Regions from separate parts of the Glutamicibacter sp. PAEs-4 genome, predicted to be linked through region 1. Evidence: riboswitches for the same ligand, from Rfam matches in the RefSeq annotation. Region 1 holds a riboswitch; the other holds the start of a gene.
The links. Region 1 has a riboswitch for thiamine pyrophosphate ahead of ACR9WD_RS12465 (ECF transporter S component). Riboswitches for the same ligand answer to the same signal wherever they lie in the genome.
Positions count from the first base shown of each region.

Region 2: linked by a shared signal. The riboswitch ahead of thiO (glycine oxidase ThiO) and the one ahead of ACR9WD_RS12465 (ECF transporter S component) in region 1 are both predicted to bind thiamine pyrophosphate.

Region 1 is NZ_CP195017.1:2,637,153-2,642,613, reverse strand. Features, by position in the region: gene ACR9WD_RS12490 (Na+/H+ antiporter subunit D) at 1-541, shown strand, start outside; gene ACR9WD_RS12485 (Na+/H+ antiporter subunit E) at 550-1,179, shown strand; gene ACR9WD_RS12480 (monovalent cation/H+ antiporter complex subunit F) at 1,182-1,448, shown strand; gene mnhG (monovalent cation/H(+) antiporter subunit G) at 1,448-1,849, shown strand; gene ACR9WD_RS12470 (DUF4235 domain-containing protein) at 1,910-2,161, opposite strand; TPP riboswitch at 2,237-2,357, shown strand; gene ACR9WD_RS12465 (ECF transporter S component) at 2,420-3,028, shown strand; gene ACR9WD_RS12460 (ATP-binding cassette domain-containing protein) at 3,025-5,352, shown strand; gene ACR9WD_RS12455 (aminodeoxychorismate lyase) at 5,349-5,461, opposite strand, start outside.
Region 2 is NZ_CP195017.1:2,319,604-2,325,064, reverse strand. Features, by position in the region: gene ACR9WD_RS10915 (mechanosensitive ion channel) at 267-1,487, shown strand; gene ACR9WD_RS10910 (GNAT family N-acetyltransferase) at 1,569-2,078, opposite strand; gene ACR9WD_RS10905 (DUF4440 domain-containing protein) at 2,115-2,528, opposite strand; TPP riboswitch at 2,608-2,712, shown strand; gene thiO (glycine oxidase ThiO) at 2,710-3,837, shown strand; gene thiS (sulfur carrier protein ThiS) at 3,834-4,079, shown strand; gene ACR9WD_RS10890 (thiazole synthase) at 4,082-4,903, shown strand; gene ACR9WD_RS10885 (ThiF family adenylyltransferase) at 4,900-5,461, shown strand, end outside.

The sequences.
Region 1 (5,461 bases):
CGGCAGCTCGAATGTCACCCGGCTCGGTTCGCTGGCCAAGCTGTCCCCGGCGCTCTCCCTGCTCTTCTTCATCCCGGCCATCAACCTTGGCGGCATCCCGCCATTCTCCGGGTTCCTGGGCAAGTTCGGGCTGCTGCATGCTGCCGCGCAGGACGCCGACCCGCTGACCTGGGTAGTGATCGGCGCCGGGCTGCTGACCAGCCTGCTGACCCTGCTGGCGATCATCCGCGTGTGGGCCCGCGTGTTCTGGCGCCGTGCCGCCGATGCCGAGGTGCCCAACCAGGAGCTGGTGGCCGAAGCGACGCAGGTCGCCGACGAGACGCTGGCCGGCGGTGCGCAGAACCCGCGCCTGGGCTTGAAGCTGGCCAAGCAGCTGGAAGCCCACTCCTTGCCCTGGGGCATGCGCTATGCCACCGGTTCGCTGGTGCTGGCGGGCATCGCCCTGACCGTCTTTGCCGGGCCGATCTTCGAATTCTGCGAGCGGGTGGCCGCTGAGCTGATCGCCCGCGAACCATATATCAGCTCGATCTTGCCATTCTGATTGGAGGGATGATGCCGAACAAGAACTTTGAACCGCGCGACCAGCGCATCGATGATGCGCTGGATACCTCCGGCGTGCGCCACCGTGCAACACTCAAGCAGGAATGGCCGCTCCTGCTGCTGCTGCTCTTCGTCTGGGGCGCCCTCTGGCAGGACTTCTCGCTGGCGAACATGATCTTCGGGGCGGTCATTGCGCTGGTGATCGTGAACCTGTTCCCGCTGCCGCCGGTGGTCCTTTCGGGCCGGATCAACCTCTGGTACTGCGTGAAGCTGTTCATCTGGTTCCTCGGTCAGGTTGTCGCGGCCAGCGTCCACGTGGCCTGGCTGGCAATGGTCCGCGGGAAGAACACCCGCAGCGCGATCATCGCCGTCCCGCTGCGCACCGGCTCGGACCTGATCGTGATGACCGTGGGCCACGTGCTCACGCTGATCCCGGGATCCTTCGTGATCGACGTGGACCGCAGCTCGTCGACCCTGTACCTGCACTACATCGACATCCAGTCGCCGGAGGATGTGGAGACGGCACGGGCAGCTATCCGGGACATCGAACGCCGGCTGATCATGGCCATCGGCAGCCGTGACGAGTACGAGGCGATCAAGAGCGAATGCGGACCGGACTTCGCTGCGAGGAAGGGATAAACATGCTGGATATCGTCATCTGGATCTGCGGCATCATGCTCGGGCTGGGTGCCATCGCCTGCCTGATCCGGGTTGCCAAGGGGCCATCAATCCTAGACCGGGTGCTTGCCCTGGACGTGATGCTGCTGATCATCTCCGCCGCCCTGTGCCTGGAGATGGTGCTGCACAAGCACACCGACTACCTGCTGTTCGTGGTTGCCGCGTGCATGCTCGGCTTCATCGGCTCGGTGACCGTCTCACGCTTCGTCTCGGATCAGAGGAATGCCTAATGGAACTCTTCCTCGATATCCTCGTCGCCATCCTACTGATCCTCGGCTGCCTGATGTCCTTGATCGCAGGCATCGGCTTGCTCACCTTCCCGGACATGCTCACCCGCATGCACGCGGCCACCAAGCCGCAGGTGCTCGGCTTCCTGCTGATCTTCGCCGGGTTGGCCATCTACCTGCGCAGCTGGGCGGTGATCCCGGTCCTCGCGTTGGCTTGGGGCATGCAGCTGCTGACAGCGCCGGTTTCCGCCCACATGATCGGCCGTTCCGGCTACCGCACCAAGCACGCGGCCAAGGAAACCCTGTTCTCCGATGAGCTCAGCCTTGTGGTCAACAGGGTCAACGGCGCACCGCCCACCGGAGCAACACCGATGTCCAAGGCCGAAGCGCCAGAGGACAAGTAATGCGAAAAGAGCGGGAGCAGTTCAGCTGAACTGCTCCCGCTCTCGGCTTGCCGCCGAAGCCTATTTGGTGAACTTGGCAACAACCTTGTTGGCGCTGCGGTCGGCCACGGTCTGCATGATCGCTGCCACCAGGGCCGAGACGATCGCGAAGCCCAATGCGCGGCGGAAGGACGCTTCAGCCGCTTCCTCGGTGCCCTTGCGTGGCGCTTTGCTGCCGGTTGCCTTCAACCAAATGAAATCAACCAGCTTGCCACCGAGCATGCCCGCGCCAACGGTGATGCCGGTAGTGACAAGTTTCTGCACTTTATCCATTTTTTCCTCGCGATCAAGCTCGTGACACATCGTTCCTCTGCCCAGCATACCTGCGGTATGGTGGGGGAGCAGTAATTATTCCGACAGGGGAGCGTCAGACTTCTACGAAGTCGCAAGACGCTGAGAGTGCGATGGATCGCAGACCCTCGAACCTGCCCCGGCTAGTACCGGCGAAGGAAGTCGAGCATCTCGGATGCGGATAGGCGCAGCATGCCCTCATTCCGTGCATCCCCCCTCCTTTCCACAGGAGGACCAACAATGAACGAAACAATTTCGAAGCATCGTACCGGCTGGCGTGTCGTCGATATCGTCGTGGCATCGGTGATCGCCGTGGCTTCAGGAGTCATTTTCTGGGCATGGAGTGCCGGCTACGGCCTGTTTTCGCTGGCCTTCGCGGCTTTCCCTCCAGCCACCGCGCTGCTCACCGGCATGTGGCTGTTCCCCGCGGTGCTCGGCGCATTGATTATCCGCAAGCCTGGCGCCGCGCTCTACTGCGAGCTGCTGGCCGCCGTGGTTGAAGCGCTGCTCGGCTCGCACTATGGGTTGACCGTGCTGATCTCCGGCCTGGTCCAGGGCCTGGGCGCGGAGCTGGTCTTCGCGGCATTCCGCTACCGCAAGTGGAACCTGGGCGTGGCACTTCTGGCAGGCCTGTTCTCCGGCCTGTTCGCCGGCATTACCGAGGCATACATCCTGGCCTACTACGTCGAGTACACCGCCGGGATGAAGATCTTCCACGTGATCGCCACCGGTGTTTCCGGTCTGGTCATCGCCGGGCTGCTGTCCTGGCTGGCCACGCGCGGACTGGCGAAGACCGGTGCCCTGAGCGCACTGGCGAGCCGGCGTGCACACCTGGAAACCGCAAAATGAGTTCAGTTGCCAATTCCGATGCCGCCTCGCTGACCCAGCGCGGAGCGTCAATCACCGCAACTGGTTTCGGCTGGCAGCACTCGGAGCGGCAGGAACCTGCCATCTCGGGGCTGGATCTGCAGATCCACGCCGGTGAAAAGGTGCTGCTGCTCGGTCCATCCGGTGCCGGCAAGTCGACGTTGCTGCATGCAATGGCCGGGCTGCTGGAAGCCGATGAGGATCAGCAGCTTGCCGGCCAGCTGCTGATTGATGGCAACGATGCATTCAGCCGGAGCCACCCGGTGGGCTTGATGCAGCAGGACCCGGAAACCCAGGTCGTGCAAAGCAGGGTCGCCGATGATGTGGCCTTCGGAGCGGAGAACCTCGGGATGGATCCGGGCGTGATCCGCCAGCGGATCCCCGAAGTGCTGGACGCGGTCGGATTGGGCGCGCTGTCCTTCGACCACCGCACCCAGCAGCTCTCCGGCGGGCAGAAGCAGCGCTTGGCCCTGGCTGGCATCCTGGCCATGGAACCCGGCCTCATGCTGCTCGATGAACCGACCGCCAACGTGGACCCGCAGAGCATCGGGCCGTTGCGCGATGCGGTGCTGAACGCCGCGAAGCTATCCGGTGCCACGCTGGTTGTGGTCGAGCATCGGCTCGAAGCCTGGGCAGAGCATATGGACCGGGTTATCGTGCTGGAACCGGGCGGGGGAGTCGCGCACGACCTGGATCCGCGTCAGCTGTACACCGAAGAACCCGTGCGCCAGGAGCTGGCTGCCGCCGGGCTATGGGTTCCCGGATATGTTCCGCAGGTGGCACCGGCCGAGAACCTTGCCGGAGCTATGCTGCTGGAAGCGCGGCAGCTGGTCTGCGCCCGCACGGCTACCGCGCCGCATACCCAGGCGGTGGATATGGAAGTGCAGGCGGGCACCGCCACGGTGATTCTCGGCGAGAACGGCGCCGGCAAATCGACGCTGGCCCTGGCCTTGGGCGGTTTGCTGGCCCCGGCCAGCGGTGAGCTGACGGCCACCGCGCAACTGGCCGACGGCCTGGGCAATTCCCCGTTTGCTTGGAAAGCCGGTGCACTGATCGGGCGGATCGGCTCGGTCTTCCAGGAGCCCGAACACCAGTTCGTGACGCAGAGCGTCCGCGAAGAGCTGGCTTTCGCACCCAGCCGTGCGCAGGCGAGCAGCGTCAACGCGCCGAAGTACGACCCGGCCCAGGTCCAGGCGCGCGTCGATGCGTTGCTTGAACGCTTGGGGTTGGCGCATTTGGCTGAGGCGAATCCGTTCACGCTATCCGGCGGAGAGAAGCGCCGGCTGTCCGTGGCCACCGTTTTGGCAGCCTCGCCAGAGGTGCTGATCCTCGACGAGCCGACGTTCGGGCAGGATGCGAACACCTGGCGGGAGCTGGCCGGGTTGCTGGTCGAAGAGCTGCAGCAGGGCACTGCGATCATTGCAGTCACCCACGATGAGCATTTTGCCTCGGTGCTCCAGGCCAACCAGCTGGTGCTCGCTTCCGGCACCCCGGATGCTGATGCCCCGCGCCAAGGGCCGGTGCTCGATGCGCCGGTAGGGCACAGCTGGCTGGCGAAGATCAATCCGCTGGCCAAGCTGGGTGCGGTGGCCGCGGCAACGCTGCCGCTGATCACCACCTTGGATTGGGTCTCGGCACTGGTGATTATCCTGGCGACCGTGGTGTTCTTCCCGCTGGCCGGGCTGAGCCTGCTGAAATTCCTCAAGCGTGCGTGGCCGTTGCTGCTTGCCGGGATCTTCGCGGCCTGGGGCATTGCCCTGGTGGGCCAGGACAGCGGCATGGTGTACGCACAATTCGGCGCCTTCAGCATCACCGAGGGATCGGTAGCCGGCGGCATCGCCACCGGACTGCGCGCCTTCGCACTGGCCATCCCTTGCATCTTGCTGCTGGCCACCACGAACCCCAGCGATTTGGGCGGGGCGCTGTCCCAGCAGCTGAAGGTCCCGCACCGGTTTGTGCTCGGGGCGCTGGCAGGCATGCGATTGCTTGGGCTGATGGTGGAAGAATTCACCACGCTCACCCTGGCCCGGCGTGCTCGCGGTGTCGGAAACTTCGGCACCGTGGGCCAGCGCATCAGGGCAACCCTCGGCCAGGTGCTGGCGTTGCTGGTGCAGGCGATACGCCGCGCCGGACGGCTGGCAACCACGATGGAGGCCAAGGGGTTCGGCACGGCCAAGCGCACCTGGATTCGCACGGCCACCTTCACCTGGCGTGATGGCATGGTGCTGGCAACCGGAATCCTGCTTGGCACGACCGCCATGGCTGCGGCCGTGCTGGCAGGGACCTACAACCTGGTGTGGTCCTAGCGGATTGCGTCGCTCAGGGCGCTGAGCTCCTCATGGAGCTCGGCGTCCAGCCGCAACGGCTTGGCATCGATGGTGCGCACCGGGGTGAGCAGGCGGATCGATGACACCA
Region 2 (5,461 bases), 320 kb from region 1:
TTGCTAATGGCCAATGGCTGACTCCGCAACAGCTTCCAAGGCAATTCACGGATTCGAGCGCGACACGAATTTCCCAACATTGCGTGAATCAGTTGTCGTTATGGCTTGATTGTTCGAAAAACGTTGAATCCAGTGTGAATGAATCATGCATCCGCAATTCGGGGTATGAAAGTCCATCGATTCAAGCTGGCAGTACGGGTCTTTGCCCTAGTCAGCGGAGAACCTTCATCGTAGGGTCAGATTGTCCCTACGTTGAAGGAGCAGCAATGCAGTCTGAGAACGTTTTAGGCAATATCGACTGGGCGTCGATGCTACAAAAGGTTGGCATCGCGCTAATCATCCTCATCATTACGTGGCTTCTCGCGCGCATCGTTCGGTGGGCTGCCGCCAAATTGGTGACCAGGGTGAAGTTCCTGCAGAAGCAGGGCAATGACGGAGAGCAAATAGGCCAATCTCTGGGCAAGGTTGCGGGACTGATCGTCTGGCTGTTCGGCCTCGTGGCAATCCTGCAAGTATTCGCGCTATCTGAAGTGCTATCGCCGGTGCAGGGCCTGCTCGGCGGCGTCATGGCCTTCATCCCCAACCTCATCGGTGCGGGCTTCATCTTCTTCATCGGCTACGTGATCGCCAATATCGTTCGCCAGCTGCTGAAGACCGGTTTGGGAACTGTCGACTTCAGCGGGCTGGTCCGCAAATTGACCCCAGGCGATGAACCGGTTGACGAAGTCCAGTCTCGCGAGTCCCAAGCGAAGATCGTTGACATCATTGCCAATATCGTCTTCGCCTTGATCCTGCTCGTCGTTGCCATTTCGGCACTGCAGGTCTTGGGCATCGCGGCAATTTCGGACCCTGCCCAGCAGATGCTGCAGCTTGTCTTCACCGCAATACCGCAGGTCATCATGGCCTTGGTGCTCTTGGCCGTCGGTATTCTGATTGCCAAGTTCGTCGGCCAGCTGCTTGAATCAACCCTTCACGGGGTGGGCACCGACTCCGTTGTTGCCCAATGGGGTGTTGTTCCCGAAGGCAAGAGCGCTTCGGGAATCATCGCTGGCATCGTCAAGATTGCCATCGTGCTGTTCTTCGGCGTGATGGCGGCCCAGATGCTGAACTTCCCGGCGATCACCAACATCCTCAATGAAATCCTGGCCTTGGGCGGCAAGATTCTCTTCGGCGCAGCAATTATCGCCGCAGGTTTCGTCATCGCCAACGTCATCGGCCGTTTCTTGGGCGACACCACCGCTTCAAAGATCATCCGCTACACGGCAATCGCGTTGTTCGTGGCAATGGGCTTGAAGTACATGGGTATCGCTGATTCGATCATCAATATGGCCTTCGGTGCAATCGTCATTGGCGCGGCTTTGGCCGCGGCGCTGGCCTTTGGACTTGGTGGCCGCGATGCTGCGGCTCGCACGCTGAAAAAGATCGAGGCCAATCAGGCCACCGACGGCCCGGATTCGACGCCGCCGGCATCAACTCCAGGCATCTAGCCAATATCACTAAACCTGAGGGACAGATAAAAAGTCGCGGAACCCGAAACCGGATTCCGCGACTTTTTGTTGCCCGCCAAGCTACGGCTGCGTGCTCCACGGCAACGGCACTACGTCGGGGACCTGATCAGTCCGCAACCGCGCGTAGGCGTACACGTCAACGCGTTCTCCAGCAACCAGGAACTTACCGCGCTCGACACCCTCGCGCAGGAACCCGTTGCATTCGGCAACACGCTTCGATCCAGGATTGTTCGCCCGAAGACCTAGTTCCAAACGGTACAAACCGAGCTCGCCAAACAGGTGGTTCACCAAAGTAGCCACTGCGCGAGTGGCCAGAGACCTCCCGCGGTAGTCCTGGTTCATCCAATACCAAACCCATGCGTTCTGATTGGCTGGATCGACAGTATCGCAGACCAAACCGACCAGCCGGTCTCGATAGGCGATGGCCAAAGCCTGCTGCCGTTCGCCGGCCTCCATCAGGGCACGCACGTACGATGCGGCCTTTTCCGGAGTGTCGGCATCTCCTTGGCGATCCATATCGGCATTGGAGGAAAAGGCTTCGAAAACAGCTTCGGCATCCGATTGGCGCAGCCTGCGAACCGAGAAATCGTCGTCGACTAATGCGGCCTAGTTCGGTTCTGCAAAAGAAAGCTGCCGCGCAGCGGGCGTGCCCTGATGGAAGAACAGCTGCCAGCGATCCTGCTCATGGATCCACAGCGAACTGCGCTCGCTGGCGGATCCCGATAGCAACCTCCAGCGCAGAAGCACCGCTTGATCGGCAACCTGGATTGCCACGGGGCTGCCGACTTCCCGAGATCCGGAATCCCGTTCCGGCTCCTGGGCCAGCTGGGCAATGATCGACTCGCGATCGTAGACACGGCCGCTGGCACCCACTTCGGAGAACTGCGGATGCAAGTACCGTTCCAATTGCCTTCGGCTATGGCGCTGGCTGGTTTCCAAGAGCTCCTGCTCCAACGAAATGATCGTGTTGGACAACGCAGATCCCTGGGGAAGCACGCGGGGGAAGTCATGAGATGCCATGTCAACTAGTACATCACAGAAGATGACGGAGCTGCGGTTGCTCCAGTTCGACTTTATGAGCTGGATCATGCCTATAATCGCAGTACTCCGCGGGAGCCTGAATCGACCAGGCTGAGAGGGCACCGAGCCGACCGCTACACCTGATGCGGGTCATGCCGCCGTAGGAAGGATGCGTGCTCTCGTGCATGTGAATATTGTTGGCGCCGGAATCATCGGCCTGTCAGTTGCGTTCGAACTGGAATCACGGGGACATACTGCCACCCTCATCGATCCAGCACCAGGCCAAGGTGCAAGCTACGCGGCAGCCGGAATGCTGGCCCCGGCAGCTGAAACGGTCTGGGGCCATGGCCCGCTTCACGAGCTGCTTGCCGCCTCGAATGCCGCCTATCCAAAGTTCATTGAGCGCATCGAATCCGTGACCGGGCAACGCCCGGACTACCTGCAGAACTCAACCCTCGTCGTCGCGGCCGAACCGGCTGACCGCGAAGCCCTGCATGAGCTGGCCGAACTGCAAGCCTCCCTCGGCCTGTCAGCGGAAAAGCTCTTGCCCAGCCAAGCCCGCAAACTCGAACCAGCCTTGGCCGCGAATATAGCAGGCGCAGTCCTATGCCAAGATGACCACCAAGTCGACCCACGGTCAGTCGTCAAAATCCTGCTTGATCACCTGCGTGGCCGCCTGATCGAGGAGCGGGCGCAGGCGCTGGTGGGCGACGGGAGCCGAACCAACGCGGTACGCACCGCATCGGGCAAGATCCTCGAAGCGGATCAAACCATCGTGGCCACCGGACTGGGCACCATTGACGGCCTGGACCGGGTGCCGGTGCGCCCCGTCTACGGAGATATTCTCCGGATCCAGGGGCCAGCCGGTCCGCCATTGATCACCCGGACCATCCGCGGCATCGTGCACCGGGAGCCGGTGTATCTCGTGCCGAGAAAGGACGGCAGCCTCGTGCTCGGAGCCAGCGTCCGGGAAGACCGCCAGCCTGCAGTGAACATCGGAGCCATGCATTTGCTGCTGGACAATGCGCGAAAGCTCATACCCGGCATCAGCGACTGCACGCTGAACGAGGCAACTGCCCGGGCCCGTCCCGCCACTCCCGATGACCGTCCGCTGCTGGGGCGCATTGACCCGGGCCTGGTGCTTAGCACCGGATACTCCCGGCACGGAGTGCTGCTGGCTCCGCTGGGCGCAACACTCACCGCTGATCTCATTCACGGCTCTGAAACCCATCCGTTGCATCAGGCTGTGAATCCACACCGCTTCGCCACAGCAACCCAGACCACCCACCGAACGGAGCAGCACCCATGAAAAGCATTGGCATCAAGTTCAATTCCCGGGAACTGAACCTGGACGAAGGAATCACCCTTCGCGAATTCATCAGCATGCAGATCGGCAAGGATCTGGATAGCAACTCGGCGGCCGTGGACGGCAGCAAGCTTGGAATAGCCGCCGCGGTCAATGGCGCTGTCATCCCGCGCAGCGCCTGGAACAGCTACACGCTGGCCGAAGGGCACAGCATCGAACTCGTTACCGCAGCCCAGGGAGGCTAGGCGTGGACACGCAAAACATCACCGAACTGGACATCAACAGCGATCCATTCCAGGTTGCAGGACGCACCTTGTCTTCGCGCTTGATCCTCGGCACCGGGGGAGCGAGTTCGCTGACCACCCTGGAAAGCGCATTGCAGGCCTCTGGAACCGAACTGACTACCGTGGCCATCCGACACTTTTCGGCGGCAGGCGAGTCCAACGTGTATGACTTGCTGCAGCGCAACAACGTGATTGCGCTGCCGAATACCGCTGGATGCTTCACCGCCCGCGACGCGATCCTCACCGCGCACCTGGCCCGCGAAGCGCTGGAAACGAACTGGATCAAGCTCGAAGTGATTGCGGACGAGCACACGTTGCTGCCTGATCCGCTGGAGCTGCACGCTGCCACCGAACAGCTGGTCGCCGACGGATTCCAGGTCTTTGCCTACACCAACGATGATCCTGCCCTTGCCCAGCGCCTCCAGGACGCCGGTGTTGCGGCCATCATGCCAGCCGGCGCACCAATCGGATCCGGCCTGGGCATCTTGAACCCGCACAATATTTCCACCATCGTCTCCCGGGCCCAGGTGCCGGTCATCCTGGACGCCGGAGTCGGCACCGCCTCTGACGCCGCCCTGGCCATGGAGCTCGGCTGCGATGCCGTGCTGCTGGCCAGTGCGGTGACCCGGGCGCACAACGCGCCGCTGATGGCGATGGCCATGAAGGATGCGGTGCGTGCAGGACGAGCCGCACGGCTCGCGGGCCGGATCCCGCGCCGCGACACCGCCCTGGCATCCTCGCCCACCGAAGGCATGATGCAGACCCTGGTCGGTGACTTCTCGTGAACCAGTCAGCATTGGTAGCCCCGGGGCCGGAGCTGGCACCGGAAGAATTGGCGCGTTATTCCCGGCATCTGTCGCTTCCCGGCGTCGGCGAAGAAGGGCAACGCAGGATCGCCAATGCCAAGGTGCTGGTAATCGGAGCCGGGGGACTGGGCAGCCCCATTGCCAGCTACCTGGTCGCCGCGGGGATCGGCACCCTCGGGGTCGTGGACCACGACACGGTTGAACTGTCCAACCTGCAACGCCAAACCATGCACAGGCAACAGGACGTAGGCCGCTTGAAGGTGGAATCGGTCCGCCGGATGGCCCACGAGCAGAACCGGAATGTCCGGGTTATCGCCGTGGATGGCAAACTGGATGAGACCAACGCAGTGGCACTTTTCAGCGACTACGACCTGGTCATCGACGGCAGCGACAACTTCGCCACGCGCTACCTGTCCAACGACGCCGCAGAAATCACCGGCACCCCACTGGTCTGGGGGACGCTGTTCCAATTCTCCGGGCAGGTGTCCGTCTTCGACCCGCGCACCGGTCCGATGCTGCGCGACCTTTTCCCTGAAA